Regions from separate parts of the Dorea sp. AM13-35 genome, predicted to be linked through region 2. Evidence: predicted binding sites of a transcription regulator. Region 2 holds the regulator's gene; the other holds the start of a gene.
The links. The regulator HrcA, encoded in region 2, represses chaperone genes, less so after heat shock. The targets are predictions, from matches to a motif close to TGTTAGCACTCNNNNNNNNNGAGTGCTAACA.

Region 1 (16,686 bases), on a different contig from region 2:
GAAGAATTATTATGTGAAAATGCGCTAAAAAGCGGGGCGGATTTTATGGAGGAAATCATATATGGCACGTTATCTTGTGATCGTGGAGTCACCGACGAAGGTGAAGACAATTAAAAAATTTTTAGGAAGTAATTATGTAGTCGTAGCGTCTAACGGACATGTGCGCGATCTGCCGAAGAGCCAGCTTGGTGTCGGACCTGAGAATGACTATGAACCAAAGTATATAACAATCCGTGGCAAGGGAGAGATTCTTGCAAATCTTCGAAAAGAAGTGAAAAAAGCAGATAAAGTATATCTTGCAACTGACCCGGACCGCGAAGGAGAAGCGATTTCCTGGCATTTATGCAAAGCACTGAAACTGGAAAACAAGAAAACGTACCGAATCAGTTTTAATGAGATTACGAAAAACGCAGTCAAAGCATCTCTGAAAAATGCCAGAGAGATTGATATGGATCTGGTAGATGCCCAGCAGGCGAGACGTGTCCTTGACCGCGTGGTTGGATATAAAATCAGCCCGGTACTCTGGGCGAAAGTAAAAAGAGGTTTAAGTGCGGGACGCGTACAGTCTGTAGCACTTCGTATCATTGCTGATCGTGAAGAAGAGATCAATGCATTTATTCCGGAAGAATACTGGAGCCTGGATGCGAATCTGAAAGTCAAAGGCGAGAGAAAACTCCTGAATGCCAAGTTTTACGGAACAGATAAGAAAAAGATGACGATTTCATCCAAAGAGGAACTGGATAAGATCTTAAAAGAATTAGAAGGTGCATCTTATGAAGTCGCTGAGATTAAAAAAGGGGAACGTACAAAGAAAGCACCGGTTCCATTTACAACCAGTACATTACAGCAGGAAGCATCCAAAGCATTGAATTTTGCTACAGGAAAAACGATGCAGATCGCACAGCAGTTGTATGAAGGTGTCGATATCAAAGGAAATGGAACCGTCGGTCTGATCACGTATCTGCGTACCGATTCTACTCGTATTTCAGATGAAGCAGATGCAAATGTACGTGCTTATATCGGAGAACAGTACGGAGAAGAGTATGTTGCAGTTGGAGAAACAAAAGCAAAGACAGGCGGCAAGATCATCCAGGATGCGCATGAGGCGATCCGTCCGACAGATCCGGCAAGAACACCGGCGGCAATCAAAGAATCTCTGACAAGAGATCAGTTCCGTTTGTATCAGCTTATCTGGAAGCGTTTCCTTGCCAGCAGAATGCAGCCGGCAAAATATGAGACAACATCTGTGAAGATCAGTGCAGGAAAATATCGTTTTACAGTAGCTGCTTCCAAGATTGTATTCCAGGGATTCAGACTGGTTTATACAGAAGCAGGAGAAGAGAAAGAAGAAAAATCTGTATTGATGAAAGGGCTGGATATGGATTCAAAGCTCACAAAAGAAAGTTTTGATACGAAGCAGCACTTTACACAGCCACCGGCACATTATACAGAAGCAACACTTGTAAAAGCTCTGGAAGAACTGGGCATTGGACGTCCAAGCACGTATGCACCGACAATTTCAACGATTATTGCCAGAAGATATGTTGCAAAAGAGAACAAGAATCTGTATCTGACAGAACTGGGAGAAGTTGTAGATAATATCATGTTACAGTCCTTCCCAAGTATTGTAGATGTGAATTTTACAGCCAACATGGAAAGCCTGCTTGATGGTGTGGCAGAAGGCAAGGTAAAATGGAAGACGATTATCGAGAACTTCTATCCGGATATTGAAGCCGCAGTGGAAAAGGCACAGAAAGAATTAGAGACAGTCAAGATCGAAGATGAAGTGACTGACGTTGTCTGTGAACAGTGCGGACGCAACATGGTCATCAAATACGGTCCACACGGAAAATTCCTCGCATGTCCAGGATTCCCGGAGTGTAGAAATACAAAGCCTTATCTGGAAAAAATCGGTGTTTCTTGTCCGCTTTGTGGAAAAGATGTTGTGCTTCGTAAGACAAAGAAAGGCAGAAAATATTACGGATGTGAAGACAATCCGGACTGTGAATTTATGTCATGGCAGAAACCGGTTCAGAAAAAGTGTCCGAGATGTGGAAATTATATGGTCGAAAAGGGAAATAAGATCTGTTGTAGTGACGCTCAGTGCGGATATGTAGAAAATAAGAAAAATTCTGATAAATAACAATAATATTCGTTGAATTATAGTGAATTGTATGATAATATAACTTCATAGGATGGAGGAGTGCAAATGAGTGTACAATTATTAGACAAAACTAGAAAAATCAACAAGTTACTTCACAACAATAATTCAAGTAAAGTGGTCTTTAATGATATTTGTGAAGTTCTGACAGAGATTCTGTCATCGAATGTACTGGTGGTCAGCAAAAAAGGAAAAGTTCTCGGAGGAAGCAAATGTACAGGTGTTCCGTATATAGAAGAACTGATCCAGAAGGAAGTAGGCAGACATATTGATGATATGTTAAATGAACGTCTGCTCAGCATTCTTTCGACAAAGGAAAATGTGAATCTTGAGACTCTTGGATTTTCGGAAGAAGCCTCAAAAGGTTATCAGGCTATTATAACTCCAATCGATATCGCAGGAGAGAGACTCGGCACATTATTCATCTATAAGAAAGACGAAGTATATGAGATTGATGATATCATTTTAAGTGAATATGGAACAACAGTTGTTGGTCTTGAGATGCTTCGTTCTGTAAATGAAGAAAGTGCGGAGGAAACAAGAAAAGAACACATTGTACAGTCAGCCATCAGCACACTTTCTTATTCTGAACTGGAAGCGATCATTCATATTTTTGATGAACTGGATGGTACAGAAGGAATCCTGGTTGCAAGCAAGATTGCAGACCGTGTAGGAATCACTCGTTCTGTGATCGTGAATGCGCTTCGCAAGTTTGAGAGTGCCGGAGTTATTGAATCCAGATCTTCCGGTATGAAGGGGACTTATATCAAAGTTGTGAATGATTATGTATTTACGGAACTGGATAAGATCAAAGCAGAGCGCAACAATTAAGATGAAGTATAAGGGTATCGGGAGACTGGTACCCTTTTCTTTGATTGAAGATGAGATGAATTTTACTGGAGGATATAATGGAAAAATTTCAGGACGATACGGTGAAACTCGAGATGATAAAAACGATTCTTGACGGGGGATATTTTAACGATAATATCTATCTGTGTAAGATGATTAAGTATAATGAAGAAGAGGAATGCATATATCTGTTAACGGGGAAGACGGAACTGTCAGAATTTTCTTTGGACAGTATCTATGAGTGCACGATGACGGATGAGGAAGAAGAGGTCAAATGCAGAGGAAAGATTGTCGAACGGTACTGGGATAAGAGAGGAAAAGTACTTGTTTTCCATGTGGAAAATGGATTTTATAAAAATACTGTAAACTAAACAAAGGCGGTTGACAAAATATTAAGAGAGTGCTATTTTATATCTAGAGTTTCTTAGCACTCTCTTTTTGTGAGTGCTAACAAAATAAATAAGTATATCATTTAAGGAGGAATAAATATGAAATTAGTACCATTAGGAGACAGGGTTGTATTAAAACAGTTGGTTGCAGAAGAGACAACAAAATCAGGAATCGTAATTCCTGGACAGTCTAAAGAAAAACCACAGCAGGCAGAGATCATTGCTGTAGGACCTGGTGGAACAGTTGACGGAAAAGAAGTGAAGATGAATGTCACTGTAGGACAGAAAGTTATTTATTCTAAATACGCAGGAACATCTGTAGAGCTTGATGATGAAGAATATATTATCGTAAAACAGGACGATATCCTTGCAATTTGTGAGTAAGATGTAGATGTAAGAAGAGAAACAAAGATTATAGGAGGTATTTGATCATGGCAAAGGAAATTAAATATGGCGCAGAAGCAAGAGCAGCATTAGAAGAAGGAGTTAATAAGCTGGCTGATACAGTCAGAGTTACGTTAGGACCAAAAGGACGTAACGTAGTTCTTGACAAATCTTTCGGAGCACCGCTTATTACTAATGATGGTGTTACAATTGCAAAAGAAATTGAATTAGAAGATGCATTTGAGAATATGGGTGCACAGCTTATCAAAGAAGTTGCATCTAAGACAAATGATGTTGCCGGAGATGGTACAACAACAGCTACAGTACTTGCACAGGCAATGGTACATGAAGGAATGAAGAACCTGGCAGCAGGAGCAAACCCGATCATCCTTAGAAAAGGAATGAAGAAAGCAACAGACAAAGCAGTTGAGACGATCGCTAAAATGTCCAGCAAAGTAAAAGACAAAGATCAGATCGCAAAAGTTGCAGCTATTTCTGCAAGTGATGAAGAAGTTGGAAAGATGGTTGCAGATGCAATGGAGAAAGTTTCCAATGACGGGGTTATCACAATTGAAGAATCCAAGACTATGAAGACAGAACTTGACCTTGTAGAAGGTATGCAGTTTGACCGTGGATATGTATCTGCATATATGGCTACAGATATGGATAAGATGGAAGCAAATCTGGATGATCCATATATCTTGATTACAGACAAGAAGATTTCTAACATTCAGGAGATCCTGCCAGTTCTGGAGCAGATCGTACAGTCCGGAGCAAGACTCCTGATCGTTGCAGAAGATATTGAAGGTGAGGCTCTTACAACACTGATCGTAAACAAACTGCGTGGAACATTCAATGTAGTAGGTGTTAAAGCGCCTGGATATGGTGACAGAAGAAAAGAGATGTTAAAAGATCTTGCAATTCTGACAGGCGGTCAGGTAATTTCAGAAGAACTCGGTATGGAGTTGAAAGATACAACACTGGATCAGCTTGGACGTGCAAAATCTGTAAAAGTTCAGAAAGAAAATACAGTTATCGTTGACGGATGCGGAGACAAACAGGCAATCGCAGACCGTGTAGCACAGATTAAAGCACAGATTGAAGAGACAACATCTGATTTCGACAGAGAGAAACTGCAGGAGAGACTTGCAAAACTTGCAGGCGGTGTAGCAGTTATCCGTGTAGGTGCTGCAACTGAGACTGAGATGAAAGAAGCAAAACTTCGTATGGAAGATGCACTTGCAGCAACAAGAGCAGCCGTAGAAGAAGGAATCATTGCAGGTGGCGGATCTGCTTATATTCACTGTGCAAAAGAAGTTGCCAAGATCGTTGCTGATTTGGATGGTGATGAGAAGACAGGTGCGAATGTTGTACTGAAAGCTCTGGAAGCTCCACTGCTCCGCATCGCTGCAAATGCAGGACTGGAAGGCGCAGTAATCATTAATAAAGTATATGAGTCAGAACCAGGAATCGGATTTGATGCATTAGCTGAGGAATATGTAGACATGGTTGAACATGGTATCCTTGATCCGGCTAAGGTAACAAGAAGTGCTCTGCAGAATGCAACAAGTGTTGCATCTACACTGCTGACAACAGAGTCCGTTGTTGCTAATATCAAAGAAGAGACACCGGCTATGCCTGCAGGTGCAGGTGCCGGAATGGGCATGATGTAAGAAAAAGTTAAGAAAACTCCCTGTATGGGGAGTTTTCTTTTTTCTTGTTTTTGTGCTACAATAGACACATTGAGAAAAGCGGAGGATGTAAGACATGAATGACATATGTACAGAACAGCTTATTAAAAGGAAGAAAAGCAAAGGTCAGTGGTTTCTGGAGGGAATGGTGCTTGCAGCGACTTTACTGAGTGTATATGGTGTCGTACATTGTCTTTTTTTTATAGTGCTTACAGTTATATTACTTGTAATGGATATATATTTGTATCTGGAATTTGATGCGGAATATGAATATTTATTTGTGAATGGGGAACTGGATGTTGACAAGATCATACATAAGTCGAGAAGAAGACGAATCTGTACAATAAAGTTAGAAGAAATAGAGGTCCTGGCTCCATTTGGAACAGGTGAACTCAGACAGTACCAGCGGGCAAAGAAAAGCGATTATAGCTCGGGCAGACGCAATGATCAGACTTATGTGCTAGTTGTTTCCAGGGCAGGAGAATTAAGAAAAATTATTTTTGAACCGAATCAGACGATTGTAGACGGGTATGCCGGAATGATTCCGGGAAAAGTTACATACAAATCTGCAAAATAGTCAGAAAAATGTATTTTGTATGTATAAAAAAACAAGTTGACAAACGATAGCAAAGTTCGTTATGATACCAGTTAATTATAGGAAAGAGCAAAACGGAGTTTTTACCCCGATAAGCTATAAATAAGGATAAGAGTGAAAGGAGTTTACCATGGGAAAAATTATTGGAGAAGGAATTACATTTGATGACGTGCTGCTTGTACCGGCATATTCTGAGGTGATTCCAAATCAAGTAGATTTATCCACGTATTTAACAAAAAATATTAAATTGAATATACCGATGATGAGTGCAGGTATGGATACGGTTACAGAACATCGTATGGCAATTGCAATGGCTCGTCAGGGTGGAATTGGTATCATTCATAAGAATATGACGATCGAGCAGCAGGCAGAGGAAGTTGATAAAGTAAAACGTTCTGAGAACGGTGTTATCACGGATCCATTTTATCTGTCTCCGGAACATACGTTGGAAGATGCCAATAATTTAATGGCAAAATTCCGCATTTCAGGTGTACCAATTACAGAAAACGGAAAACTGGTAGGCATTATCACGAACCGTGATCTGAAATTTGAAGAAGATTTTACGAAGAAGATTAAAGAATCAATGACTTCTGAGGGACTTATTACAGCACAGGAAGGAATTACGCTGGAAGATGCAAAGAAGATTCTTGCAAAAGCCAGAAAAGAGAAATTACCGATCGTAGACAAAGATTTCAATTTGAAAGGTCTTATTACGATTAAAGATATTGAAAAACAGATCAAATATCCACTGTCAGCTAAAGATTCCCAGGGAAGACTGCTCTGTGGTGCAGCACTTGGAATTACCGCAAACTGCCTGGAACGTGCACGGGAACTTGTGAATGCACATGTAGACGTTGTTGTTATGGATTCTGCACATGGACATTCTGCTAATGTACTCCGTACCGTAGATATGGTCAAATCCAAATTCCCGGATCTGCAGGTTATCGCAGGAAACGTTGCAACAGGAACAGCAGCAGAAGCGCTGATCAAAGCAGGAGCAGATGCAGTAAAGGTTGGTATTGGACCTGGATCTATCTGTACAACACGTGTCGTTGCAGGTATCGGTGTTCCACAGATCACAGCAGTTATGAATTGTTATGAAGCGGCAGACAAATATGGAATTCCGATTATCGCAGATGGTGGTATCAAATATTCAGGAGATATGACAAAAGCAATTGCAGCCGGTGCGAATGTATGTATGATGGGATCAATCTTTGCAGGATGTGATGAGAGCCCGGGAACATTTGAATTATATCAGGGAAGAAAATACAAAGTATACCGTGGCATGGGATCGATTGCTGCAATGGAGAACGGAAGCAAAGACCGTTATTTCCAGACAGATGCGAAGAAGTTAGTACCGGAAGGTGTAGAAGGACGTGTAGCATACAAAGGAACTGTAGAAGATACTGTATTCCAGTTGATGGGAGGTCTTCGTTCCGGTATGGGTTACTGCGGAACTCCAACAATTGAAGAACTCAAACAGAGAGGACAGTTCGTAAAGATCTCATCTGCATCTCTGAAAGAAAGTCATCCGCACGACATTCACATTACGAAAGAAGCTCCAAACTACAGTGTAGATGAGTAAAAGAGAATAATACCAGAGAAATTTGGCGTTATAATAGACATTACAGCAGGAGGCAAGATATGAAGCGGGCATTTGGAACATTGAAAACAAAAGAAAAGGCAGAATTGTATCTGTTGAAGAATGAAAAAGGGATGGAAGTTGCTATTTCCGATTATGGCGCAACGATTGTAAATGTGATCGTACCGGATAAGGAAGGACATCCGACGGATGTTGTTCTCGGATATGACGATGTCAGTGGTTATGAAAAAGGCGACCGTGTATTTGGCGCATTTGTAGGACGTGTGGCAAACCGTATTGCAGGAGGTTCATTTACATTAAATGGTAAGACTTATGAACTGACAAAGAATGATGGGGATAATACACTACACGGTGGTAGAGATATGATGAATAAGCGTATGTGGAAAGTTGAAGAATCTACAGATAACAGCGTGACTTTATCACTTGACAGCCCAGATGGAGACCAGGGATTTCCAGGAAATCTTAAGCTGACAGTAACTTATACGGTTACACCGGAGAATGAACTGGAAATTGTTTATGGATCAACAGCAGATGCAGATACACTGCTGAATCTTACAAATCACAGTTATTTTAATCTCGCCGGACAGGGAAGTGGCGATGTACTGGATCAGAAAGTAACGATCAGTGCAGATTATTTTACTCTTGCAGATGCCCAGAGTATTCCGACAGGTGAACTGACACCTGTAAAGGGAACACCGATGGATTTTAATGAAGCAAAAGCGATCGGACAGGATATAGAAGCGGATTACCAGCCGTTGATCGATGGAAAAGGTTACGATCATAACTGGGTGATCAGAGGTGAAGGATTCCGCAAAGCTGCCTCCATGTATTCTGATAAGACAGGAATCCATATGGATGTATATACAGATCTTCCGGGTATGCAGTTGTATACAGCAAACTATGTTGATTATGAGAAAGGCAAAGGCGGAGCTGAATACCGTATCCGCAATGCTGCCTGCTTTGAAACACAGTTTTTCCCGGATGCCATTCATCATTCGGAGTTTGCGCAGCCGGTTATCAAGGCGAATGAACTATTTACATCCAAAACGGTATATCAGTTTTCTATTCAATAAGAATTTACAAAAGGCATAGAATATATGCCATATGAATAATGTGTAGTATGAAGAGAACAAAAAAGATTAAAAACAGAAAAAAATCATTCACAACTATACAACAGAAAAAACAGGCTCAGCGCAGGATGCGGCTGGGCCTGCTTTTATTGGTGATTGTTATGGTTCTGGCAGCAGGAATCAGGATTTTACATCCGGAATGGCTGTCTGGAAAATACAGTGAAATAGACAATGCACAGGTTGATGCATCTAAACCTGATATTACAGTGAAACTTCTGACGCCGAATCCGTATTCCAGACCGGGGATAAAAACCGGTAAGATTAAGGGAATTGTTGTGCATTATACAGCAAATCCGGGTGCAACAGCAATGGGAAACCGAAACTACTTTGAGGGGCTCAAAGACAGTCATGTGACAAAAACGAGCAGTAATTTCATTGTAGGGCTGGATGGAGAAATCGTGCAGTGCGTGCCGACATGGGAAGTGGCGTATGCTTCCAATAACCGGAATAAAGATACGGTATCGATTGAGTGTTGCCATCCGGATAAGACGGGGGAATTTAATAAAGCGACTTATCGCTCAGTGATACATTTGTGTGCCTGGCTTTGCCTGAAGTTTGCTCTGTCACCGGATGATATTATTCGGCATTATGATGTCACCGGAAAGAACTGTCCGAAATATTTTGTAGAACATGAAAATGCCTGGAAACAGTTCCGGAAAGATGTAAAAAAAGCACTGGAAAAATCAAAGTGATATTGCTATAATATATAAGCGTATGTATATTTATACATAATTAAGAAAGAAATCGTAAGGAAAACAGGAGAGGCAAGCATGAACGACTTGGAACTGTACAGAGAGCAGTTAGCTCTGTGTGATGATAAAATTATTGATGCCCTTGTGGAAAGAAGCATGATCATAGAGAAAATCATGGCATACAAAGAAGAATATGGTATGCCGATTCTTCAGCCGGGACAGGAAGCAAAGCAGAAAAGAAGACTGGAAGAAAAGCTTTCAGATAATCGTTACAAGGATGAGATCTGTGACATTTTCCATTGTATCCGCAAGAACAGCAAGCGGATTCAAGCAAGAAAACTGTTTGATTACAATATTGTACTCATTGGTTTTATGGGCGCAGGCAAATCTACGATCTCAGATTATTTAAGTACGATGTTTGCGATGGAAATTGTTGAGATGGATCAGGTTATCGCAGAGAGAGAAGAGATGAGTATTCCGGATATCTTTGAAACGTATGGAGAAGAATATTTCCGTAATCTGGAAACCAATCTTCTTGTGGAAATGCAGGAGAAGAAGAATACAGTTATTTCCTGCGGAGGAGGAGCTGCCCTTCGCAAGAATAATGTGCAGGAGATGAAGAAGAATGGTAGAGTTGTACTTCTGACAGCAAGTCCACAGGTAATCTATGAACGTGTAAAGGACAGCAATGACCGTCCGGTTCTGAACGGCCGCAAGAATGTTGAAGGCATTTCCGAACTGATGGAGCAGAGACGTGAGAAATATGAAGCGGCTGCAGATATTGTTATCCAGACAGATAATAAGACTGTTCTGCAGATCTGTGAAGAACTGGTACAACGATTAATGGAGATGGATGAATAGACATGTTTGATAGATTTTTCCCGGATGCATATGTTGCATCTACTTATGTAATAGATTTTGAGAAACTGTATGAAGAAGGAATACGTGCCGTAATTTTTGATATTGACAATACGCTTGTTCCGCATGGTGCACCGGCAGATGACCGTGCGAAAGCACTTTTTGCGAGACTTAAAAAGATTGGTTATCAGTGCTGTCTGATCTCCAACAATCAGGAGCCACGTGTGAAGATGTTCAATCAGGATATCCAGGTGAATTATATCTGTGATGCGCATAAGCCTTCAACGAAAAATTACAAAAAAGCAATGGAGATTATGGAAACGGATGTTTCCAATACAGTATTTGTGGGAGATCAGCTTTTTACGGATGTCTGGGGAGCAAAAAGAGCCGGAATCAGAAATATTCTTGTGAAGCCGATCCATCCAAAAGAAGAGATACAGATTGTATTAAAACGTTACCTGGAGAAAATTGTTCTTTATTTTTATCAAAAAGAGCGAAAAGGACGGTAAAATGGGGCTGTACAGATAAAAAATAGTTGAAAAAAACGCTCAGATATTATAGAATGGAACAAGTGAGTAGAATTGATAAAGTGTGAAAACACATAATTTAAGGAGGATAAAAGTATGGCAACAAAGTCAGCAGGTGAATTTAGAAATGGTATGACACTGGAGATTGATGGTAAAGTATGTCAGGTTATTGATTTCATGCACGTTAAACCGGGAAAAGGTGCAGCATTCGTTCGTGTTAAATTAAAAGATATCATCAACGGTGGTGTAGTAGAGACAACATTCCGTCCTACAGAGTCTTTCCAGGAAGCATATATTGAGAGAAAGAAAATGCAGTATCTGTACAATGATGGAGATCTGTATTATTTCATGGATAATGAGACATTTGACCAAATCGCCGTAGGGACAGAAGACGTTGGTGATTCTCTGAAATTCGTAAAAGAGAACGAAGAAGTTACTGTAAGTTTATATCAGGAGAAACCTTTCGCAATCGAGCCACCGCTTACTGTTGAACTGGTTGTTACAGAGACGGAGCCTGGATTCAAAGGTAACACAGCTCAGGGAGCAAACAAACCGGCTATTGTTGAGACCGGTGCACAGGTTGCAGTTCCGTTATTTGTTGAGCAGGGAGAGAAGATTAAGATCGATACACGTTCCGGAGAGTACTTATCCAGAGCAAACTAATCTTTTCGAGTTAAAAGAAATATTAAAAAAGCCTTGCATTTTCTGCAAGGCTTTTTTATAATGATAAAACCATAATATTTATTCTAAATTTCTACAAGATGTGAAAAGCGGATTTTCCCGCATCAATTTCCGGAAGATAACTACAACAATGGCCAAAGAGGAGAAATATGACTTATCATCAATTTACTGAGGCATTGGAAAAAAGTGTGAAAGAAATGGCAGGATGTCTTTTGTCTGTCGAATTATGCAACAATAAAAAGAATAATGGAATCATCCGGAGCGGTCTGGTGATTTCAGAACAGCGTGTGAATGTTTCGCCGACGATTTATCTGGAAGGTTATTATGAACAGTACCAGTCTGGAAGCCAGGTAGATGAGCTGGCAAAAGAAGTTCTAAATGTATATGAAAAAGTGAAATTTGATCAGTCATGGGAAGAGCCGGAGATTTTTAATTATGAAAAGATAAAGAATAAGATCGTATTCAGGCTTGTCCAGAGAAGTAGGAATGAAGAATTTTTGAAAGAAATTCCACATGTGCCGATTCTGGATCTGGAGATTATTTTCTACATACTTTTAGAGATAACCAAAGACGGCATGGCTTCCATGCAGATCAGCAATGAAACAATGGAAAAATGGAACGTAGATGAAAAGGAACTTCTTGCAATTGCAATGATGAATATGAAAAAACACCTTCCGGCAAGATTTCATTCAATACAGAATGTGCTTTCCGAAGAAGGAATTGCTGTAGATAAAGCTGCAAGAATGTATGTACTGACGAATGAAAAGAAAAGTTTCGGGGCAGCAACTATGATATATCCAGGATGTTTAAATCAGATTGGTACATATCTGAAGGAAAACTTTTACGTCTTGCCAAGCAGTGTGCATGAAGTGATCATTGTTCCCGAAAAGGAGACCGATGACTGCATGAATCTGAACGAAATGGTTGCAAGCATTAATGCAGCCTGTGTACTGCCGGAAGAAATTCTTGAAAATCATGCCTATTATTATGACAGAATAGAGGACCGGCTTGCAATATGCTGATATGAAGGCATAAAAGAATCCAATGTATAAATTGGCTGTAAAAAAACATTTATTAGTTGTTGAGATTGTAAAAAGAATCAGGAAAAGTAGAAATGATAAAGTAAAGGAAATGTACGAAATGTCTATAGCATTTCCTTTACTTTAAAAGAAAAATATGGTAGTATAAATAATGCAGTTTGAAGAAAATTGTCATGCACCCGTAGCTCAGGGGATAGAGCACCGCCCTCCGGAGGCGGGAGCGGCGGTTCGAATCCGCCCGGGTGTGTATTTTAAAAGTGCATAGTATGTGGAGGTACTCTTATGAAAGGTGCGTTAGGAGCGGGCTTCACAGACAGGAATATTCAGAAGAGAAAAAGCAGAAGATGCCTGCTTTTCTTATTTTTTATCCTGATCTTGTTGAGCACCGGAATCGGACTTACGGGAGATAACACACAGAAGAAAGCACAAAAGATAGTAAGAGAAAAGCGCAGAACAAGAAATATGGGATGTAAAGTTGAACAACTGAATCCTCTGCGTAAGAATAGATCGCCGGAATTAAGACAGGCGGTAAGAGATTATTACAGATGTATAGCAGAGAAGACGGACTTTGTAGAAACATACAATCATCTCCAGATTTATATAAAAGATGGAGAATATGCAGATACATATGTAGCATTTGTAATGTACCGGATGAAGATTAAGCAGGTCTATACAGAGCTTCCGGGAGTAGGAACCTTGTATATTACGGAAAAGGATGGAAAGAATTTCCAGGTCAGGGTGAAACAACTGGATAGGCAGGAGATTGACCATATAAAATTGCTTGCCGGACAACATGATGTGAAAGCACTGCTTGAAAAGAGCCGCCGACAGTATCAGACGGCACTGAAGTCGGATGCATTACTTGCGGAATCGGTAAAGGAGTTACAGAAAGCACTGAATCATTCTTGATAGAGAGCGAGAAGCCAGATCTTTGCAAAAGGATCTGGCTTTTATGTATAGCATTACAGTGCCGGAAGTTTACCTGTGTCTATACAACGAAGAAAACGGCATTTGGATACATAAGATGAAAAAAGGAGCGAGCAATAAGATGAAAGGATACAGAGAGGCATACAAAAAAGCATTCCCATATACGATTCCGGTTTTGACCGGATATATATTTATCGGAGTAGCATTCGGAGTTATGTTTGCAGAAAAGGGATATTCATTTTTATGGGCTGCGCTTATGAGTATTCTTGTATATGCAGGTTCCGGACAGTATCTTGCTGTGAATTTTTTTGTTCCCGGAATATCAATTTTCCAGGTTGTCTTTATGACATTAATGGTTAACATCCGTCATGTTTTTTATGGAATTTCCTTATTGGAACGATTTAATGGTATGGGAAAGAAAAAATGGTATATGATTTTCAGCCTGACAGATGAAACATATTCCCTTTTGTGTACGACGAAGATTCCGGAAGGCATTGATGAAGGAAAATTCCTGTTTGCGATTGCTTCACTGGATCAGGTGTACTGGGTAGCTGGTTCAATCATTGGTGCAGTGGCGGGAAGTGTACTGCCATTTAATTCAGAAGGAATTGATTTTGCAATGACGGCATTGTTTGTTGTCATTTTTATTGAACAGTGGCTGGATAAAAAGAACCGGATTCCGGAAATTATCGGAGTGGCAGCAGCATTTATTGGATTGCAAATTTTCGGGGCATCCAGATTTGTACTGCCATCCATGTTATTAATTGTAATGATTTTATTTGTATCGAAAAAACAGCTTCAGAAGGAGGTGAACCTGTCATGCCAGTAAATGCAGCGTTATCAGCAATTATTATTCTGGCAGTTGCATTGACAACTTTTGGAACAAGAGTATTTCCGTTTCTTTTGTTTCCAGAAGGAAAAGAAATACCGCCAGTGATCCAGTATCTGGGAAAAGTACTGACTCCGGCGGTGATCGGGATGTTAGTAGTTTACTGCCTAAAGAATACACCAGTTTTTGTATCGCCACATGGCATACCAGAATTTCTTGCTGTGGCAGTGACGGCAGGACTTCATGTATGGAAACGTAATAACCTGTTAAGTATTGGTGTTGGTACAGCATTATATATGTTTTTGATCCAGGTTGTTTTTTAAGGTTTAAACATAGTTTTATCACAGTTTAAACACAATTATAGATTAGACTACTTAGTATAAACGAAGTAGTGAAAGGAGTAATGATTTATGGAAAATCAATATACTTATTATACACCGGATCAGGATGATCAGAATCAAAATGGACAGGGAGGTTATCAGTATCAGCCGCAGGATGAGAAACCACCGAAAAAGAAAACATCACATTGGGTAAAAGCAGTATGTTTCGGACTGGCATTTGGTGTGGCAGCAAGTGCGGCTTTTCAGACAAGTAATCTTGTGGGTGGCAAGGTTTTCAGCACATCAGGCAGTAAGACAAAAGAAGTTGCAACTGTAAACAGTGCAAAGATTACAACAAGTTCAGACAGTAGTTCAACAAGCTCAGATATTTCCAAAGTTGCAAGTAATGTAATGCCATCGGTTGTATCAATTACCAATTTAAGTGTACAGCAGGTTCAGAATTTCTTTGGTGGAGTGCAGGAGCAGGAAAGCAAGAGTGTAGGCTCTGGTATTATTATTTCCCAGACAGATTCAGAACTTCTGATTGTAACGAACAACCATGTAGTGGAAAGTAATAAAACGCTGACAGTTTCTTTTGTTGACAATAAGAGTGTAGAAGCACAGGTAAAGGGAACAGATTCTTCCAGAGACCTTGCAGTTATCGCTGTAAAGCTCAGTGATATCAAAGATTCTACATTAAATAAAATTAAAGTTGCAACGCTTGCAGATTCAGAAAAAGTGCAGGTCGGAGAGACGGCTATTGCAATTGGTAACGCACTTGGTTACGGTCAGTCTGTGACAACAGGTATTGTATCAGCAACCGGACGTACACTGGATGGAGTTAGTGGCAAACTAATCCAGACAGATGCAGCAATCAATCCGGGTAACAGTGGTGGCGCACTTCTGAATGCAAAGGGTGAAGTGATTGGTATTAATACTGCTAAGGTTGCGACAGATGCAGTAGAAGGCATGGGATATGCGATCCCAATTTCCAGCGCAAGTGATGTAATTAAAAATCTGATGAATCAGAAGACAAAAACAAAAGTAGCAGAAGGCAAACAGGGATATCTGGGAATTGAAGGCGTGGATGTGACTTCCGACAGTTCGCAGATGTATAATATGCCAACAGGTGTGTATGTATCTAATGTTATCTCTGGCGGAGGAGCAAAAAATGCAGGGATCACAAAGGGATGCGTAATCACAGAACTGGAAGGAACAACAGTGGACAGTATGTCTGCATTAAAAGAAGAACTGCAGTATTACAAAGTTGGCGAGAAAGTTAAAGTGACGATCCAGGTTCCAAATTCAAATGGAAGTTATAAAGAGCGTACCGTGAAAGTTACACTTGGAAAAAGCACACAATAAGTAAAATACACAGTAAGAGAAATGTTTTTGCCATTTTCTGTGATTTGTAGTATAATGCTAAGTAGATTACGATATGAGGAGGCAAAATATACCAATGAAGTGTCCGATTTGCGGCCAACAGCTCCGGCCGGGTAAAAAAGATCCAAATTACCTGTTATGTTATAATTGCAAGAAGAAGTTCAAAGTACCACAGAACAGGAAAGAACAGAAGCATGCTCCGGAAAGAAGAGAACCGGCAACGCAGGAAACATTGCACAGATCTATTAAGGAAGCATCTATGCAGCGTCAGGAAGAGGAAGAGCAGGAACAGAAGTATTCGAATATTCCACCAAAGAGCGTTCGTAAGAAACGTGAAGATGAGATGCGCAAAGCATATGATGAACTGTTAGCAGTAGAAGATGGCAGAAAGAAAAAGAAAAAAACTGCAAGAGTAGAAGAAGATTATGATTACGATGATGTTTATGAGGAAGAAGAGAAGCTTTCCAAAGCGCCTGTAATCATTCTTGGAATTGCAATCGTAGTTGTAGCAGCAGTAATTGTATATATGCTATTGAAATAATAAAAAGGATTTCCGGAATTTTTCCGGGAATCCTTTCTCTGTTTAGTTTTTGTTTTTGAAACATGCCCGGAGGTCAAATTCCGGGT
Region 2 (16,686 bases):
GATCGCTCCGGTTCCCTGTGTGATCATGTTGTAAATTGTTTTTCCGGTAGACTGCAGAAGACGTTCGAAGGTAATCTGCATGAAAATTCCGAAAGAACAGATTGTGATAATGCTTAAATATTCTGTACCGTAAGCAACGATCTCAGGATTCTTTGTCTGGACAGAAAAGAAAAAATGAGAACCGATGCCGCCGATAATTGCAAATATGATAAAACTTAAAACAGCAAGGAAAATACCATTTTTTGCAGCACGATTGGCACCTTTATAATCTTTTTCACCAAGATTACGGGACAGAAGTGCGTTGATACCAACGCCGGTTCCAGACGCGACAGCGATCATCAGCGTCTGGATCGGGAAAGCGAGTGATACGGCAGTTAGTGCGTCTTCACTTAGTTTGGCTACGAACATGCTGTCTACAATATTATACAATGCCTGGACGAGCATGGATAACATCATCGGCAGTGACATTGAGATAAGCAATTTTGGAACCGGCATGGTTCCCATTTTATTTTCATGGACAGGTGTTGTTTTTTGTTTTGTTTGTACCATAAAAATCCTCCTTTAGAATAAAAACATGTAAATGCACACGTAAACTTAATTATAGCATTTGCAGATGGAATTAACAATATATAATATGATAACATACTTTTTCTTTGTCTCTGATATGAGCATAAAAGTGGAGCGTAAGTTTTATGATATGTGAATACGGGACAGAATTGCGGGAGTATGAAGTACAGTACATTCGTATGGTATCTTTTGATTCGGACATCATAGTAGAAAACAGCACGATACAACATAACACGAAGTAATACATACAGGGTATTGCAGTGGGGACATAGGTTGTCAAGCATTAAATCTGCCGCATAGGATTTTGGGCAGATACATATATTTTTACAAAGTGCAAATCAAATGGTATGGGAGAACATGAAGAAAAGAGAGAAGAAAGAAATCAAAGTGATGTGTGCTTTGTTGTATATGATGGGACTTTGTCTGGCACTTGGAATTTCTCTGCGTCCGGTGGCGAAAGAACCACATCCGGAAGACAGACTCATACAAAACAGTGATAAATCTGTTCTGGCAGACGGGAAGATGCAGGCCGGCAAAAAATCAGTTTCGGTAGATGGAAAGTTACAATTGGAAGATGGACAGCAGATGAGTGATTATGTAAGAAAAGATAACGAAGCGAAGAAAGTGGCAATTACATTTGACGATGGACCAAGTGGAAAATACACAAAAAAACTGCTGGATGGTCTGAAAAAGAGGAAAGTTAAGGCAACATTTTTCCTGATTGGGGAAAATGTGAAGCGCTATCCGGAAATTGTAAAGCGGATGAAAAAAGAAGGACATCTGATCGGGAATCATACCTATCATCATGTCGAGCTGACATCACTGCCGGAAGATAAGGCGAGGCAGGAAGTAGAGCAGACAGATCAGACGATCAGTAAGATCACAGGTGAACATGTGGCTTATATGCGACCACCGTTTGGGGCATGGAAGAAAGAGATGGAGACGGAACTGGAAGTGATGCCGGTGCTATGGACAGTAGATCCACTCGACTGGACGACGAAAAATGTGGATGAAATTGTGCGGAAAGTAGTGACGCAGACAAAGGAAAATGATATTATCTTATTGCATGACTGCTATGATTCCTCTGTGAAAGCTGCGTTTCGGATTATTGATCAGCTCAGGGACAGAGGATTTGCTTTTGTAACGGCAGAAGAACTGATTATTGATTAATCAACGGAAAAGCTTTTAACTGTATAGAAAGCAGAAAGTACAAAAAGTTAATCCGTACAGGAAGTAGAAAGTATAAATAGGAAATGTTAATCTGTACAGGATGTATAGATAGAAACATAAGATAGAGAGGCGATAAAGAATGGACTTATTTGATTATGTCAGAGAGAAAAATATGGATAAGGAAGCACCGCTCGCATCCAGACTCAGACCAACGACGTTGGAAGAAGTTGTCGGGCAGGAGCATATTATAGGAAAAGACAAACTTCTATACCGGGCGATCAAGGCGGATAAATTAAGTTCCGTCATTTTTTATGGACCGCCGGGAACCGGTAAGACAACACTGGCAAAAGTCATTGCCAATACGACAAGTGCAGAATTTACGCAGATCAATGCAACCGTTGCCGGTAAGAAAGATATGGAAACAGTGGTGCAGAAGGCAAAAGAACTGCTGGGAATGTATCAGAAGAAGACGATCCTTTTCGTAGATGAGATCCACCGTTTTAATAAGGGGCAGCAGGATTATCTGCTCCCGTTTGTGGAAGACGGTACGATCATCCTGGTCGGTGCGACAACGGAGAATCCATACTTTGAAGTAAATGGTGCGTTGATCTCCCGCTCCAGTATTTTCGAACTGAAACCGCTGAAAAAAGAAGACATTAAGAAATTATTGCAGAGAGCAGTCTATGATGTGGAAAAAGGAATGGGCAGCTACCGCGCAGAGATTGATGAAGATGCGCTGGATTTCCTTGCTGATATAGCCGGAGGAGATGCAAGAAGTGCACTTAATGCGATAGAACTTGGTATTCTGACCACCGAACGAAGTGAAGAAGACGGGAAAATACACATTACACTGGATGTGGCATCCGAGTGTATCCAGAAACGAGTCGTGCAATATGATAAGACGGGAGATAATCATTATGATACAATCTCGGCGTTCATTAAGAGTATGAGAGGATCTGATCCAGATGCGGCAGTCTATTATCTGGCGAAGATGTTATATGCCGGAGAGGACATCAAATTTATCGCAAGACGAATTATGATCTGCGCGTCAGAAGATGTCGGAAATGCAGATCCGATGGCTCTGACCGTAGCCGTGTCTGCCGCACAGGCAGTAGAACGGATCGGTATGCCGGAAGCACAGATTATTTTATCACAGGCGGTTTTGTATGTAGCTACTGCTCCAAAGAGCAATTCCGCATGCAATGCGGTATTTGCAGCAATGGATAATGTGAAACAGAAGAAGACAACAGTTCCTTCTTATTTACAGGATGCGCATTACAAGGGTTCTGTAAATTTAGGACATGGCGTTGGTTACAAATATGCACACGATTATCCGAAACATTATGTGAAACAGCAGTATCTGCCGGATGAGATTAAAGATGAGAAGTTTTATGTGCCAAGTGATAATGGACATGAAAAAGACATACAGGCGTGGATGAAATATATTCGCGAATAAATTTGGGACGGGGATTTTCTGGAAAATCCCCGTCCCAAATTAAAATCCCCCTGTCCCTTTTTAATTATTTCTGTAAAGAACCGTCAATATTTACAGTGACAACCTGCCAGGGAATGAATTTCCCGCTTGCTTTTAAAGCTTCTTTTGCGGCATACTCCAGACCGCCGCAGCAAGGCACTTCCATGCGGACAATGGTAACGCTCTTGATGTCGTTTCCGGCAATGATCGAGGTCAGTTTTTCAGTGTAATCGACAGCATCCAGCTTCGGACATCCGATGAGAGTAATGCGGTTGCGGATGAAACGGTTGTGGAAATCAGCGTAAGCGTATGCAGTACAGTCGGCTGCGATCAGCAGGTTTGCACCGTCAAAATAAGGAGCATTGATCGGAGCAAGCTTGATCTGTACAGGCCACTGGCTGAGCTGGCTTACCGGAGCCGTTCCATTATCAGCAGAGGTAGCTGATTCTTCATTACGGTGCATGATGGAGCGGATGCGCTGTCCCGGACAGCCTGTGAAAGTAGATGGTTTCTCTTTGTGGGAAGATTTTTCGACAGGAGTGTCATGTTTATGAGCCTCTTTTGCATCCAGGTGTCTTTTAAGCGCGTCGCCGCCTTTTTTCTTCAAATGTTCTTTCACAGCATCATCGTCATATGCTGCAGCTTCTCTTTCTATAAAATGGATGGCATCGGTCGGACAGGCAGGAAGGCAATCGCCCAGTCCGTCACAATAATCGTCACGAATCAGCCGTGCTTTCCCATCGATCATCTGGATTGCACCTTCATGGCATGCGTTTGCACAGGCACCGCATCCGTTACATTTTTCTTCGTCTATTTGAATAATTTTTCTGATCATGTAAAATTCTCCTTTTCATATAATAAAAATTAAATGGTTTACTTGTTTTGTCTTGCTTAGTCTACTACAATAAAAATAAAAAAGATGTTGTATTTCCAACAAAAGGAGATTTTTTATGAAAATAAATGAAATTCCATTATTTGGAGGAATCCGGGAGGAAAATCTGACAGAAATGTTAAAATGTCTGGATGGAAGAGAAAAAAGTTACAGAAAAGGAGAGATGATCCTTACGGAAGAAGAATCATCTGCAGGTGCGGGATTAGTATTGGAAGGGATGGTGCAGGTTGCCGAAGAGGATGTGTTTGGCAACCGTAATATTCTGGAGCATGTAAAAACGGGACAGTTATACGGGGCTGCATTTTCCTGCGCGGGAATTAAGAAGAGTCCGGTCAGTGTAATGGCGGTGACAGATTGCAGAATACTTCTTATTAATATGAATAAAGTGATCGAGACATGTCCGATGTCGTGTACATTTCACCAGCGGCTCATCAGCAACCTTGTCCGGATCATGGCAATAAAAAATGTTGCATTGAATGAAAAAATCAGCCATATTTCCAGACGGAGTACAAAAGAAAAACTGTTATCGTATCTTTCGGATTGTGCAAAGAAGGCACAGAGTATGCATTTTACGATTCCTTTCGACAGACAGGAACTTGCCGATTATCTCTGCGTGGAGAGAAGTGCCATGTCTGCGGAACTTGGTAAATTAAAAAAAACAGGCATACTGGACTGCCGGAAGAATGAATTCTGGTTAAAAGAAATGTGACCGGAAGACACTATGATTTCAGAGGGAGTATTTTATACTGAAAACAGAACAAATTGGAGGATTGTCGCATGAAGGAACGAAAAGACAAGAAAATGCAGCATATTTTGGAATCACTGTTTTTAGATACAGCGCTTCCGTTTCGTGTAAGGCTGTTTAATATACTGGCGATCGTGGGAGTACTGATCAGTGTGATGAATGGTATTTTTTCTTATATGAACAGTGGAAATCCGGTGTTGTTATTTACCAATGGGGTGACAGCGGTCTTATCTTTTTCACTTTTATATTATGCATATAAAAGCCGAAATTATCAGTTCTGTTATTTTATAACAATTATAGCGATCTTCATGATCCTGTTTCCAATTCTGTTTTTTAAAGGCGGCGGTTACAAAAGTGGCATGCCATGTTTTTATGTCTTTGGAATTTTATTTACTGTATTTATGCTGGAACGTTTGCAGATGATCTGCTGTGTATTGATTGAACTGATAATCTATATTGCAACAATAGGAATTGCCTATGCATACCCGCAGACGGTTATCTGGTTTCTGTCGGAGAAAGAGATCGTTATTGATACCATCGTAGGCGTTGCAGTATCGAGTCTTGCTATCGGTACAGTTACTTACCTGCATTTCCGTCTGTATAACAGGCAGCAGATCTATCTGACAGAAGCGAGAGAAGAAGCTATGAAAGCAAATCAGGCGAAAAGTGTTTTCCTTGCAAATATGAGTCATGAAATACGGACACCGATCAATGTGATGCTTGGAATGAATGAAATGATACTCAGGGAATGTGATTCGGAGGATATCAGGCAATACGCACAGGGAATTGAAAAATCCGGAAATTATCTGTTATCATTGATCAATAACGTGCTGGATATTTCCCAAATTGAATCCGGAAAAATAAAGATTACAAAAGAACCATTTTCTATTTCGGCACTTGTACAGGAAATCTGGCTGTTAGGATCCGGACAGGCGGAAAATAAAAATCTGGAGTTTCAGGTGAAAATAGATGAAACGCTGCCGGAATATATAAACGGGGATGCTTTACATATGAAACAGATTATGCTGAATCTGATCAGTAACGCTGTGAAATACACGGAGAACGGTTCTATTGTATTCCAGGTGGAAAGATGTGGCGAAAAGATCCGTTTTTCTGTGAAAGATACCGGATATGGCATAGAGAAAGAAGCAATGAATACGTTATTTGATGCATTTACCAGAGTGGATGTGAAAAAATACAGAAATATTGAAGGAAGCGGTCTGGGGCTGGCAATTGTCAGAGAACTCTGCCGGGAGATGGATGGAAAGGTTGAAGTACAAAGTGAAGTCGGGACAGGGAGCAGATTTACGGTAACATTTCCTCTGGAAGAGGCAGGAAAACAAAAATCCGGAGAATGGCATCCAAGGAAAGAAATAGAAGAAAAGCATGCGCGCACTTTTGTTGCACCGGATGCAAAGGTTCTTATTGTGGATGACAGGGAAGAGAACCTGCGAGTGATTTGTTCACTGTTAAAACATACCAAGATCCGCACAGATACAGCAGTGAGTGGCTTGGAATGTATCGAGAAAGTCAGAAAAGGAAATTATCATATGATATTTCTTGATTATATGATGCCGGAAATGGATGGGCTGGAAACATTTCGGCGTATGAAGGAGATGGAAATCCGTGTTCCGGTGATCGCACTGACGGCAGATGTTACAAGTGGAATCCAGCAGATGTTTGAAAAAGAAGGATTTGCCGCTTATTTATCAAAACCGATTCGCTGGGAGAGAATGGAAGAGCTGCTTCTGGCTTATCTGCCGGATATACTGGTTACAAAAAGCAGCCGAAAAGAATGGAAAATATCAGGAAAAGATTACAACCGGCTGAAAGCACAGCTGCAAGTCTGTGAGATCCAGATGGAAAAAGGACTGCATTTACTGGATGGAAATATATATCAATATGCAAAATTGATAGAATTTTTTACAGATTATTATGAACCGAATCGCAGGCAGATGGAGAAAATGGAAAAAGCACTGGAATATGCAGATACAGAAAAGAAAAGGACTGAGATCCTGATGGCACTGACCGGTGAAATGCATACACTGAAAAGCAATGCAAAAGCAATTGGCGCAGGAGAACTCTCAGAGCTGGCACAGGCGATGGAAGTGCATGGCAAAGAAATGGATGCGGATTATTTCAAATATGCAATGCCGCTTCTTTATCTGGAATGGGAGAGAACGGTAAAAGGAGCCAGACAGTTCCGGAAAGAAATAGTGCAGCTCATACCGCAGAGAGAAAACGAAGAAGCAGAGAGTACCATAGCAGATATAAACCTGAAAGAAACCTATGAAAAAGCATTACGGGAAGCATTGATGCGTTATCAGGGGAAGGAAGCTTCCACCTGGAATCAAAAGCTGCTGGACACAGAAAATGATCCGGAGAGAAGAAAGCTGTTGGAACAGATCGGACAGAAAATCCGCGAGCTGGATTTTGAAGAAGCAGAGAGTATTTTCAGAAAGTGGAAGGAGGAACACTGATGGAGAAAAAACATGTATTGATCGTGGATGACGATCTGATTTTATTAAAGACAGCAGAAGAGATTCTGTCAGAATTTTACAGTGTCAGTGTAGCCAAAGCCGGGAGCCAGGCGATTGCACTTCTGGAAAAAGGCGTGATCCCGGATCTGATCCTTCTGGATATTGCTATGTCTGGAATGGATGGATATGAGACACTAAATGAGATGAAGAAGATTCCGGCGGCAGGCAGTGTGCCGATTATTTTCCTGACCGGATTTTCCGATGCAGATTATGAAGTGCGAGGATTAAAATCCGGCGCGGTAGATTATATTGTGAAACCATTTGTGAAAGAAGTACTGCTTGCAAGAGTGGAACGCCATTTACAATATGAAGAAGGACGGGCCAGAGAAGAACGAACGGAAGAAATAAAGGAGAATGAAACGTATAAAAAGATGCAGGAAGTGTTAAGCCCAATCGAGTGGAAGATTGCGCAGGCAGTTGCAAAAGGGATGGACAACCGGGAGATCGCGGCGGAATATCATTATTCTTATGGTTATGTGAAAAATGTAATTACTCGCATATTTTCAAAACTTGAGGTGGAGAAAAGAAGAGATCTGCGGAAAATGTTTGAAGGATAGGGGATGTTCGGTTGTGTTTTACATAGAAAAAGGCTATAATAGAGGAAATATATAACCACGCAGGAGGAATGCAAAATGAAAATTTTTGACACAGTAAACAAAGCAGAAGTAGAAGTAAATGGAACAGACGGACTGGTTCAGCTTATGAAAGACGGCCGTCAGGTAGATCTTTATCTGAAAGAGAAGAAATCTGATGAAGACGGATACATGAGCTGGGATGTAGAACACTGGTCAAGTGTAGATGGTAAAAGATTTATCCGCTGCTATTCATTAGAGGGACGTGTATTAAGTGAGTCTACAGGACATAATATCTATGATTTGGCAAATGATTTCAAACCGGAAGAGGCTGCAAAAGTAGAACTGAGCTAGACTGTTTTAAAGCGTTTGAAAAGAATCTAAAAAAATAATAAATACTGTTGACAAACAGAAAAAGGAGTGCTACATTAATAGTCGAAAGATGTTAGCACTCCTTTTTAATGAGTGCTAACAAAGAAAAATCCGAAAGGAGGAGAGCTGATGTTAGAAGAACATGGACTGAGTGATCGTAAGCTTAAGATTTTACATGCGATTATACAGACTTATCTAGAGAGTGGCGAGCCGGTCGGATCGAGAACTATTTCCAAATATACGGATTTGAATTTAAGTTCAGCAACGATTCGTAATGAGATGGCGGATCTGGAAGAACTTGGTTATATCATACAGCCACATACATCGGCAGGTCGTATTCCTTCGGATAAAGGCTACAGATTATATGTAGATATGCTGATGCAGGAGAAGGAGCAGGAACTGAATGATATGCAGGATCAGATGCTTCAGAAAGCAGATAAGATGGATCAGCTTCTGAAACAGGCAGCCAAAGTTTTAGCGAACAATACGAATTACGCAACGATGGTTTCCACTCCGATGAACAATTCCAATAAGATCAAGTTCCTCCAGTTGTCTATGGTGGATGAAGAACAGGTGATCGCGGTAATTGTTCTCGGCGGCAATGTGATTAAGAACAAGCTCATTCATCTGGAAGAACCGCTCAGCAATGAGAACCTGCTGAAGCTGAATATGCTTTTGAATACAACACTCAATGGTATGTCCATTGAGGAGATCAATTTAGGACTGATCGCAAGACTCAAAGAGCAGGCAGGTATTCACAGCGTGGTGATTGGCAACGTACTGGATGCAGTCGCAGATACGATACAGGTCGATGAAGATATGCAGATCTATACAAGTGGTGCGACGAACATTTTCAAATATCCGGAGCTCAGCGATAAGCAGAGCGCTCAGGATATCATCAGTGCATTTGAAGAAAAACAACAGCTTACAGAGCTTGTAACCCAGACACTTTCTCATGAAGAGAATACAGGAATCCAGGTTTATATCGGTGATGAAGCACCGGTACAGAACATGAAGGACTGCAGTGTCGTGACCGCAACCTATGAATTAGGCGAGGGCATGAAGGGAACGATAGGCATTATCGGACCGAAGCGGATGGATTATGAGCATGTTTTAAAATCTATGAAGCGTCTCCAGACAGAACTGGATCAGATGTTTCATAAGAATGAATAAGAAAGGTGGAAGTACCCTTGGAAGATAACAAAGAAAAGAGCCAGGAAGAGATGGTAAAGGAAGCTGTGGAGGAAGCAAAGAAGACAGCTGAAGCCACTAAAGAAGAGGCAGCCGAAGACGAAGCGAAGGAAGCAGAGAAAGAGGACAGCAAAGAATCCGATACAGAAGAGAAGAAATCCGGCAAGAAGTTATTTGGCAAGAAGGATAAGAAAGATAAAAAAGACGAGAAGATTGAGGAACTGACTGACAGACTCACTCGTCAGATGGCAGAGTTTGATAACTTCCGCAAACGTACAGAGAAGGAGAAATCCCAAATGTACGAAGTTGGTGCGAAAGATATCATAGAGAAGATTCTTCCGGTTGTAGACAATTTCGAAAGAGGTCTGGATGCAGTGAAGGAAGAAGACAAAGAGGATCCATTTATCCAGGGAATGGAGAAGGTTTACAAACAACTGATGACAACACTGGAAGGAATCGAGGTGAAACCTATCGAAGCGGTAGGTCAGGAATTTGACCCGAATCTTCACAATGCGGTTATGCATGTGGAAGATGAGAATCTCGGTGAGAATATCATTGCCGAAGAATTCCAAAAAGGTTATATGTATCGTGACTCTGTAGTGAGACACAGTATGGTAAAAGTAGCAAATTAGAATTTATTTAGAAATAGAACAGGAGGACAATTATTATGGGTAAAATCATTGGTATTGACTTAGGTACAACAAACAGCTGTGTAGCCGTAATGGAAGGTGGACAGCCAACAGTTATCGCTAACACAGAAGGTGCAAGAACTACACCGTCAGTAGTAGCATTTACAAAAACAGGAGAGCGTCTTGTAGGTGAACCTGCAAAACGTCAGGCAGTTACAAACGCAGAGAGAACAATCTCTTCTATCAAGAGAGAGATGGGATCTGATTATAAAGTAACTGTAGATGAGAAGAAATATTCTCCGCAGGAGATTTCAGCAATGATCCTTCAGAAATTAAAAGCAGATGCAGAAGGATATCTTGGAGAAAAAGTAACAGAAGCTGTTATCACAGTACCTGCTTACTTCAACGATGCTCAGCGTCAGGCTACAAAAGATGCCGGTAAGATCGCAGGACTTGATGTAAAACGTATCATCAACGAGCCTACGGCAGCAGCACTTGCTTACGGACTTGACAATGAGAATGAACAGAAGATTATGGTATATGACCTTGGTGGTGGTACATTCGATGTATCCGTAATCGAGATTGGTGACGGTGTTATCGAGGTATTATCTACAGCAGGTAACAACAGACTTGGTGGAGATGACTTTGACCAGAAGATCACAGATTACATGATCGCCGAATTCAAGAAACAGGAAGGTGTAGACTTATCTACAGATAAGATGGCACTGCAGAGATTAAAAGAAGCAGCTGAGAAAGCGAAGAAAGAACTTTCTTCTGCAACAACCACAAATATCAACCTGCCATTCATCACAGCTACAGCAGAGGGACCAAAACATTTTGATATGAACCTCACAAGAGCTAAATTTGATGAACTGACACACGACCTTGTGATGAAGACATCTGAGCCGGTTCAGAGAGCATTATCTGATGCTGGTATCACAGCTTCTGAGCTTGGTCAGGTACTGCTGGTTGGTGGATCTACACGTATCCCGGCTGTACAGGAAGAAGTAAAACGTCTGACAGGTAAAGAGCCTAGCAAATCTCTGAACCCAGATGAGTGTGTAGCACTTGGTGCTTCTGTTCAGGGTGGTAAACTTGCAGGAGATACAGGCGCAGGCGACATCCTTCTCCTGGATGTAACTCCACTGTCACTGTCTATCGAGACAATGGGTGGTGTAGCCACAAGACTGATCGAGAGAAATACAACAATCCCGACAAAGAAGAGCCAGATCTTCTCTACAGCAGCAGATAACCAGACAGCCGTTGATATCAACGTTGTACAGGGTGAGAGACAGTTTGCTAAAGACAACAAGTCCCTCGGACAGTTCAGACTGGATGGAATCGCACCGGCTCCGCGTGGAGTACCGCAGATCGAAGTTACATTCGATATCGATGCAAATGGTATCGTAAATGTATCTGCAAAAGATCTTGGAACAGGAAAAGAGCAGCATATCACAATCACAGCAGGATCTAACATGTCTGATGAAGATATTGATAAAGCTGTAAAAGAAGCTGCTGCATTTGAAGCACAGGATAAGAAACGTAAAGAAGGAATCGATACAAAGAACGAAGCAGATGCATTCGTATTCCAGACAGAGAAAGCATTGTCTGAAGCTGGAGACAAACTGGATGCAGCTGACAAAGCAGCAGTAGAAGCTGACTGCAAAGCACTGAAAGATCTGCTTGAGAAGGCAAATACAGAAGAGATGACAGATGCTCAGATCGCTGAGATTAAAGCAGCAAAAGAAAAACTGACAGAGAGTGCTCAGAAACTCTTCACAAAGATGTATGAGCAGGCAGGAGCTGCAGCTGGCGCACAGGGAGCTGATCCGAACATGGGAACAGGTGCACAGGGAGCAGGTCCGGCACCGGAAGGATTCCAGGGAGACGACGTAGTAGACGGAGATTATAAAGAAGTATAAGACCTGGTAAGATAGGTTGTTCTGTGTGTCCGGTGTAAGCCGGGCACACAGAACTTCTTTCTGTTTCACAGTATCCGTAAGAAGCTGTCAGTGGCAGGTGCTTACAGATACAGGAAAGGCAGATTAGATTTACAGTGGAAAGGGATAAGAGATGGCAGAATCAAAGAGAGATTATTATGAAGTGCTTGGCGTAAGCAGAGATGCAGATGAAGCCACAATTAAAAAAGCATACAGAAAAGTCGCTAAAAAATACCATCCTGATATGAATCCTGGTGATGCAGAGGCGGAAAAGAAATTCAAAGAAGCATCGGAAGCCTATGCGGTACTGAGCGATGCAGACAAACGTCGTCAGTACGACCAGTACGGTCATGCAGCCTTTGAAGGTGGCGCAGGCGGAGCCGGTGGATTCGGCGGATTTGATTTTAACGGCGCAGATTTCAGTGACATTTTCGGAGATATGTTTGGTGATCTGTTTGGAGGCGGCCGAAGAGGCGGTCGTGCCAGTCAGGGACCTATGAAAGGTGCAAACATCCGCAAGAGTGTCAGAATTACATTTGAAGAAGCAGTGTTTGGCTGTGAAAAAGAGTTGGATGTTGTATTAAAAGATTCATGTCCGAAATGTAATGGAACAGGTGCAAAACCGGGAACATCCCCGGAGACATGTTCAAAATGTGGAGGAAAAGGTCAGGTTGTTTATACACAACAGTCCTTCTTCGGAACAGTACAGAATGTACAGACCTGTCCGGACTGTCACGGAACCGGTAAAATCATCCGTGAGAAGTGTTCAGGCTGCGGTGGAACCGGTTATGTTTCCAACAGAAAGAAAATATCTGTATCCATTCCGGCAGGTATTGACAATGGACAGAGTGTAAGAATCCGTGAAAAAGGAGAACCGGGCGTGAACGGCGGACCAAGAGGAGATCTTCTGGTAGAAGTGGTTGTATCCAGACATCCGATCTTCCAGCGGCAGGATATGCATATTTTTTCTACGGTACCGATTTCATTCGCACAGGCAGCACTTGGTGCAGATGTGAAGATCAAGACCGTAGACGGAGATGTGATCTACACTGTAAAACCGGGAACCAAGACCGGTACAAAAGTACGTCTCAAAGGCAAGGGAGTTCCTTCTATCCGAAGTGCAAGCATCCGTGGCGATCATTATGTAACACTGGTGATCCAGACACCGGAACATTTAAGTGCAGAAGCGAAAGAAGCACTCCGCAAGTTCGATGAGCTTTCCGGCAATACTTTGCATACACCGGAATCATCCGAACCAAAGGATTCTGCAAAAGGCGGAAAGAAGAAAAAAGGCTTTATGGATAAAGTGAAAGAAGCTTTTGAGGATTAGAAGAGATTTATTAGCCATAGATGAATAATGAACAGAAAGAGAATGTGAATCGGATATAGAGATATATCGATGCATATTCTCTTTCTGTTTTTTTAAAATTGCTTATTTCTTAACAGGGAATGATTCGGCATGTAAGTGGTGGACGGAACAAGACTTATCCGTTATAATAAAAGATACGGATTTGGAAACGGAAAGGAGAAAAATCATGCATAGTTTTGAACAATATATGCCAACGAAGATTGTGTTTGGCAAAGAGGCAGAGCTGAAAGCAGGAACACTTGCAAAGGAATGGCAGGCAAAGAAAGTTCTGCTTGTTTATGGTGGTGGAAGTGTCGTTCGAAGTGGGCTGCTCGGACGGGTTGAAGCGGTTTTAAAAGCAGAAGGAATCGAAGTGGAAGAACTTGGAGGCGTGAAGCCGAATCCAAGAATGTCCCTTGCAAAAGAAGGCGTGAAAAAGGCAATCAATTCTGGCGCTGATCTGGTTATGGCAGTTGGAGGAGGAAGCTGTATTGATACTGCTAAAGCAATTGCAATCGCAGCAGCAAAACCGGGAACAGATCTGGAAGAATTCTGGAGTGGTAAAATTCCAATTGAGAAGGCACTTCCGGTTGGAGTTGTACTTACGATTGCGGCAGCAGGAAGTGAGATGAGTGATTCTGCTGTATTGACAAATGAGGAGACCGGAAAGAAAGCAGGTGCACACAGTGATCTTGTGCGTCCGAAGTTTGCAATGATGAATCCGGAACTGATGTATACGTTGCCGAAGTATCAGCTTACATGTGGAATTGTAGATATTATGATGCATACAATGGAGCGTTATTTCACACCGGTAGATGGTAATGAACTGACAGATGAGATTGCAGAAGGTGTTCTCCGCACAGTGATCCGCAATGGATTAAAAGCATATGAAGACCAGCAGAATTATGATGCATTAAGTGAAATCATGTGGTGCGGAAGCATTTCGCATAATAATATGACAGGACTTGGAAGACCAAAAGATTTTGCATGTCACAAGCTGGGGCATGAGATCGGTGGCATGTTTGATGAAGCACACGGAGCAACACTTTCCGCAGTATGGGGAAGCTGGGCACGGTATGTTTACCAGATTGACATCCCAAGATTTGCACATTTCGGAAGAAAAGTCTGGGGGATTGAAGAAGTGGATGATATAAAGGCTGCACTGGCAGCGATTGAAGAGACAGAGAAGTTCTTTGAACGAATCGAGATGCCAGTATGTATTGGACAGATGAAGACCGGCGTACTGGAAGATGATGTTCTTATGCAGATGGCAGATAGTGCGACAAAAGGAGATACTGTAGAACTTGGAAGCTTTAAGAAACTGAAGAAGCAGGATATGTACGAGATCTACAAAGCAGCAAATCATGAATAAGACGAAGAACTTAAATATCGACTGGAAACTTTTTTATAAGAGCGTATTTGCACTGGTAATCCCGATGGCATTACAGAATCTGATTAATGTCGGTGTGACGGCAACGGATGTGATCATGCTTGGAAAAGTCGGAGAAAAGGTACTGTCAGGAGCATCACTTGCTGGACAGGTGCAGTTTATTATGACACTGATTTTCTATGGTACGACATCCGGAGCAACGGTGCTGACCGCACAGTATTGGGGAAAGAAAGACACAAGAACGATAGAAAAGATACTTGGTATCGGGCTTCGTACCGGACTGACAACGGCGGTTGTATTTGCAGTGGCGGCACTTGGCATACCGGGGCTGCTGATGCGGATCTATACTTCTGATCCGGTTGTCATAGCAGAAGGTGTGAAATATTTAAGAATCGTGGCACTTTCTTACATATTTATGGCAGTAACACAGGTATATCTGAATATTATCCGCAGTATGGAGAAGGTTGTCATAGCAACATTTATCTATGCAGTGTCGCTGGGTCTGAATATTATTATCAATGCTGTGTTAATCTTTGGGATGTTTGGATTTCCGAAACTAGGCATTGCGGGTGCGGCAATCGGAACATTGTGTGCAAGAGGTGCCGAGACGATTATGGTACTGTTCTATGCATTCTTGAAAAATAAAATCGTACGGATCCGGTTGCAGGATATGCTGCACATTGATCCGGTTTTGTGGAAAGACTTTCTTGTTTATGCACTTCCGGTTGTATTAAACGAATTAATGTGGGGACTTGGAAGCTCTGCGAATACAGCAGTGATCGGTCATCTTGGAAGCGCGGCAGTTGCGGCTAATTCTGTGGCACAGGTGGCAAGACAGCTTGCAACGGTTGTAGCTTTTGGTATTTCAAATGCAGCGGCTATTTATCTAGGCAAGACAATTGGTGAGAAGAAGATGGAACATGCGAAAGCGTACGCAGTCCGCTTTATCTGGTTGAGCCTGTTGCTCGGAGGACTTGGAGGACTTCTGATCCTACTGGCGGCACCGCTTGCAAGAGCGAATTTGGCACTTACGGCACAGGCGGGAAGTTATTTAAGCTTTATGTTTTTTGTCATGTCGTATTTTACTGTGGCGCAGGCATTTAATACGACAATGGTGATCGGAATTTTCCGGTCAGGAGGAGATACCAAATTTGGAATGATCATGGATGTATCAACGATGTGGGGCTGCTCAATCTTATTGGGAGCGGCAGCAGCATTTATCTTCCATGCCGGTGTTCCGGTTGTTTATATGATATTGATGAGTGATGAATTGATCAAGATACCGATTACGATTAAGCGGTATTTAAGCTATAAGTGGTTGAAAGATGTCACAAGAGAAAGAGAAGAATTGGAAGGAGAAGTAGTATGATAGTTTTAGACAGTGAACAGATTGATAAGCTGATCGACAGAAATGAGATGATGGATCAGATTGAAGAAGCCTATAAGATTTTTAAAGCAGGTGATTATTATATGCCGCCGCGTCCGTGTGTAGAAGATGCGAACAAGACAATGATGTATATGCCATGTTATACGAAGGAAGTTATTGGAACAAAAATTTTAAGTATTTTTCCAGATAACGCAGAACTTGGTTTGCCATCTATCGATGGAATCATGTATCTGAATGATTATAAGACAGGGAAACCGCTGGCAGTAATGGACGGCCAGAGGGTAACTGCATGGAGAACAGGAGCAGTCGGAGGTGTCGGCATCCGGCATTTATCCAGAAAAGACTGTCATACAGTCGGAATCGCAGGAGCCGGTGTACAGGGATTCTATCAGGCATTGTATGCATGTGTGGCAAGACCGATTGATACGGTTTATGTGTATAATCACAGTGACAGAGATCTGACAGATTA

Region 1: DW152_RS00760 (co-chaperone GroES) is a predicted target of HrcA. The motif match lies at 3,433-3,463, and genes of this name have one in related genera.

The regions. Positions count from the first base shown of each region.
Region 1 is NZ_QUCZ01000001.1:176,915-193,600, forward strand. Features, by position in the region: gene dprA (DNA-processing protein DprA) at 1-28, shown strand, start outside; gene topA (type I DNA topoisomerase) at 62-2,143, shown strand; gene codY (GTP-sensing pleiotropic transcriptional regulator CodY) at 2,210-2,992, shown strand; gene DW152_RS00755 (hypothetical protein) at 3,070-3,381, shown strand; gene DW152_RS00760 (co-chaperone GroES) at 3,499-3,783, shown strand; gene groL (chaperonin GroEL) at 3,831-5,456, shown strand; gene DW152_RS00770 (DUF6106 family protein) at 5,551-6,051, shown strand; gene guaB (IMP dehydrogenase) at 6,200-7,654, shown strand; gene DW152_RS00780 (aldose epimerase family protein) at 7,714-8,745, shown strand; gene DW152_RS00785 (peptidoglycan recognition protein family protein) at 8,784-9,494, shown strand; gene DW152_RS00790 (shikimate kinase) at 9,573-10,355, shown strand; gene DW152_RS00795 (YqeG family HAD IIIA-type phosphatase) at 10,358-10,861, shown strand; gene efp (elongation factor P) at 10,976-11,542, shown strand; gene DW152_RS00805 (DUF5688 family protein) at 11,710-12,582, shown strand; tRNA gene DW152_RS00810 (tRNA-Arg) at 12,776-12,847, shown strand; gene DW152_RS00815 (hypothetical protein) at 12,883-13,509, shown strand; gene DW152_RS00820 (AzlC family ABC transporter permease) at 13,649-14,356, shown strand; gene DW152_RS00825 (branched-chain amino acid transporter permease) at 14,347-14,679, shown strand; gene DW152_RS00830 (S1C family serine protease) at 14,767-16,041, shown strand; gene DW152_RS00835 (hypothetical protein) at 16,136-16,600, shown strand; partial or broken gene DW152_RS13670 (manganese catalase family protein) at 16,643-16,686, opposite strand, start outside.
Region 2 is NZ_QUCZ01000007.1:75,167-91,852, forward strand. Features, by position in the region: gene DW152_RS09015 (MATE family efflux transporter) at 1-549, opposite strand, end outside; gene DW152_RS09020 (polysaccharide deacetylase family protein) at 925-1,737, shown strand; gene DW152_RS09025 (replication-associated recombination protein A) at 1,877-3,193, shown strand; gene DW152_RS09030 (ATP-binding protein) at 3,258-4,046, opposite strand; gene DW152_RS09035 (Crp/Fnr family transcriptional regulator) at 4,162-4,812, shown strand; gene DW152_RS09040 (ATP-binding protein) at 4,881-7,328, shown strand; gene DW152_RS09045 (response regulator transcription factor) at 7,328-7,945, shown strand; gene DW152_RS09050 (hypothetical protein) at 8,021-8,314, shown strand; gene hrcA (heat-inducible transcriptional repressor HrcA) at 8,462-9,505, shown strand; gene grpE (nucleotide exchange factor GrpE) at 9,556-10,155, shown strand; gene dnaK (molecular chaperone DnaK) at 10,191-12,074, shown strand; gene dnaJ (molecular chaperone DnaJ) at 12,226-13,422, shown strand; gene DW152_RS09075 (iron-containing alcohol dehydrogenase) at 13,628-14,812, shown strand; gene DW152_RS09080 (MATE family efflux transporter) at 14,805-16,199, shown strand; gene DW152_RS09085 (ornithine cyclodeaminase family protein) at 16,196-16,686, shown strand, end outside.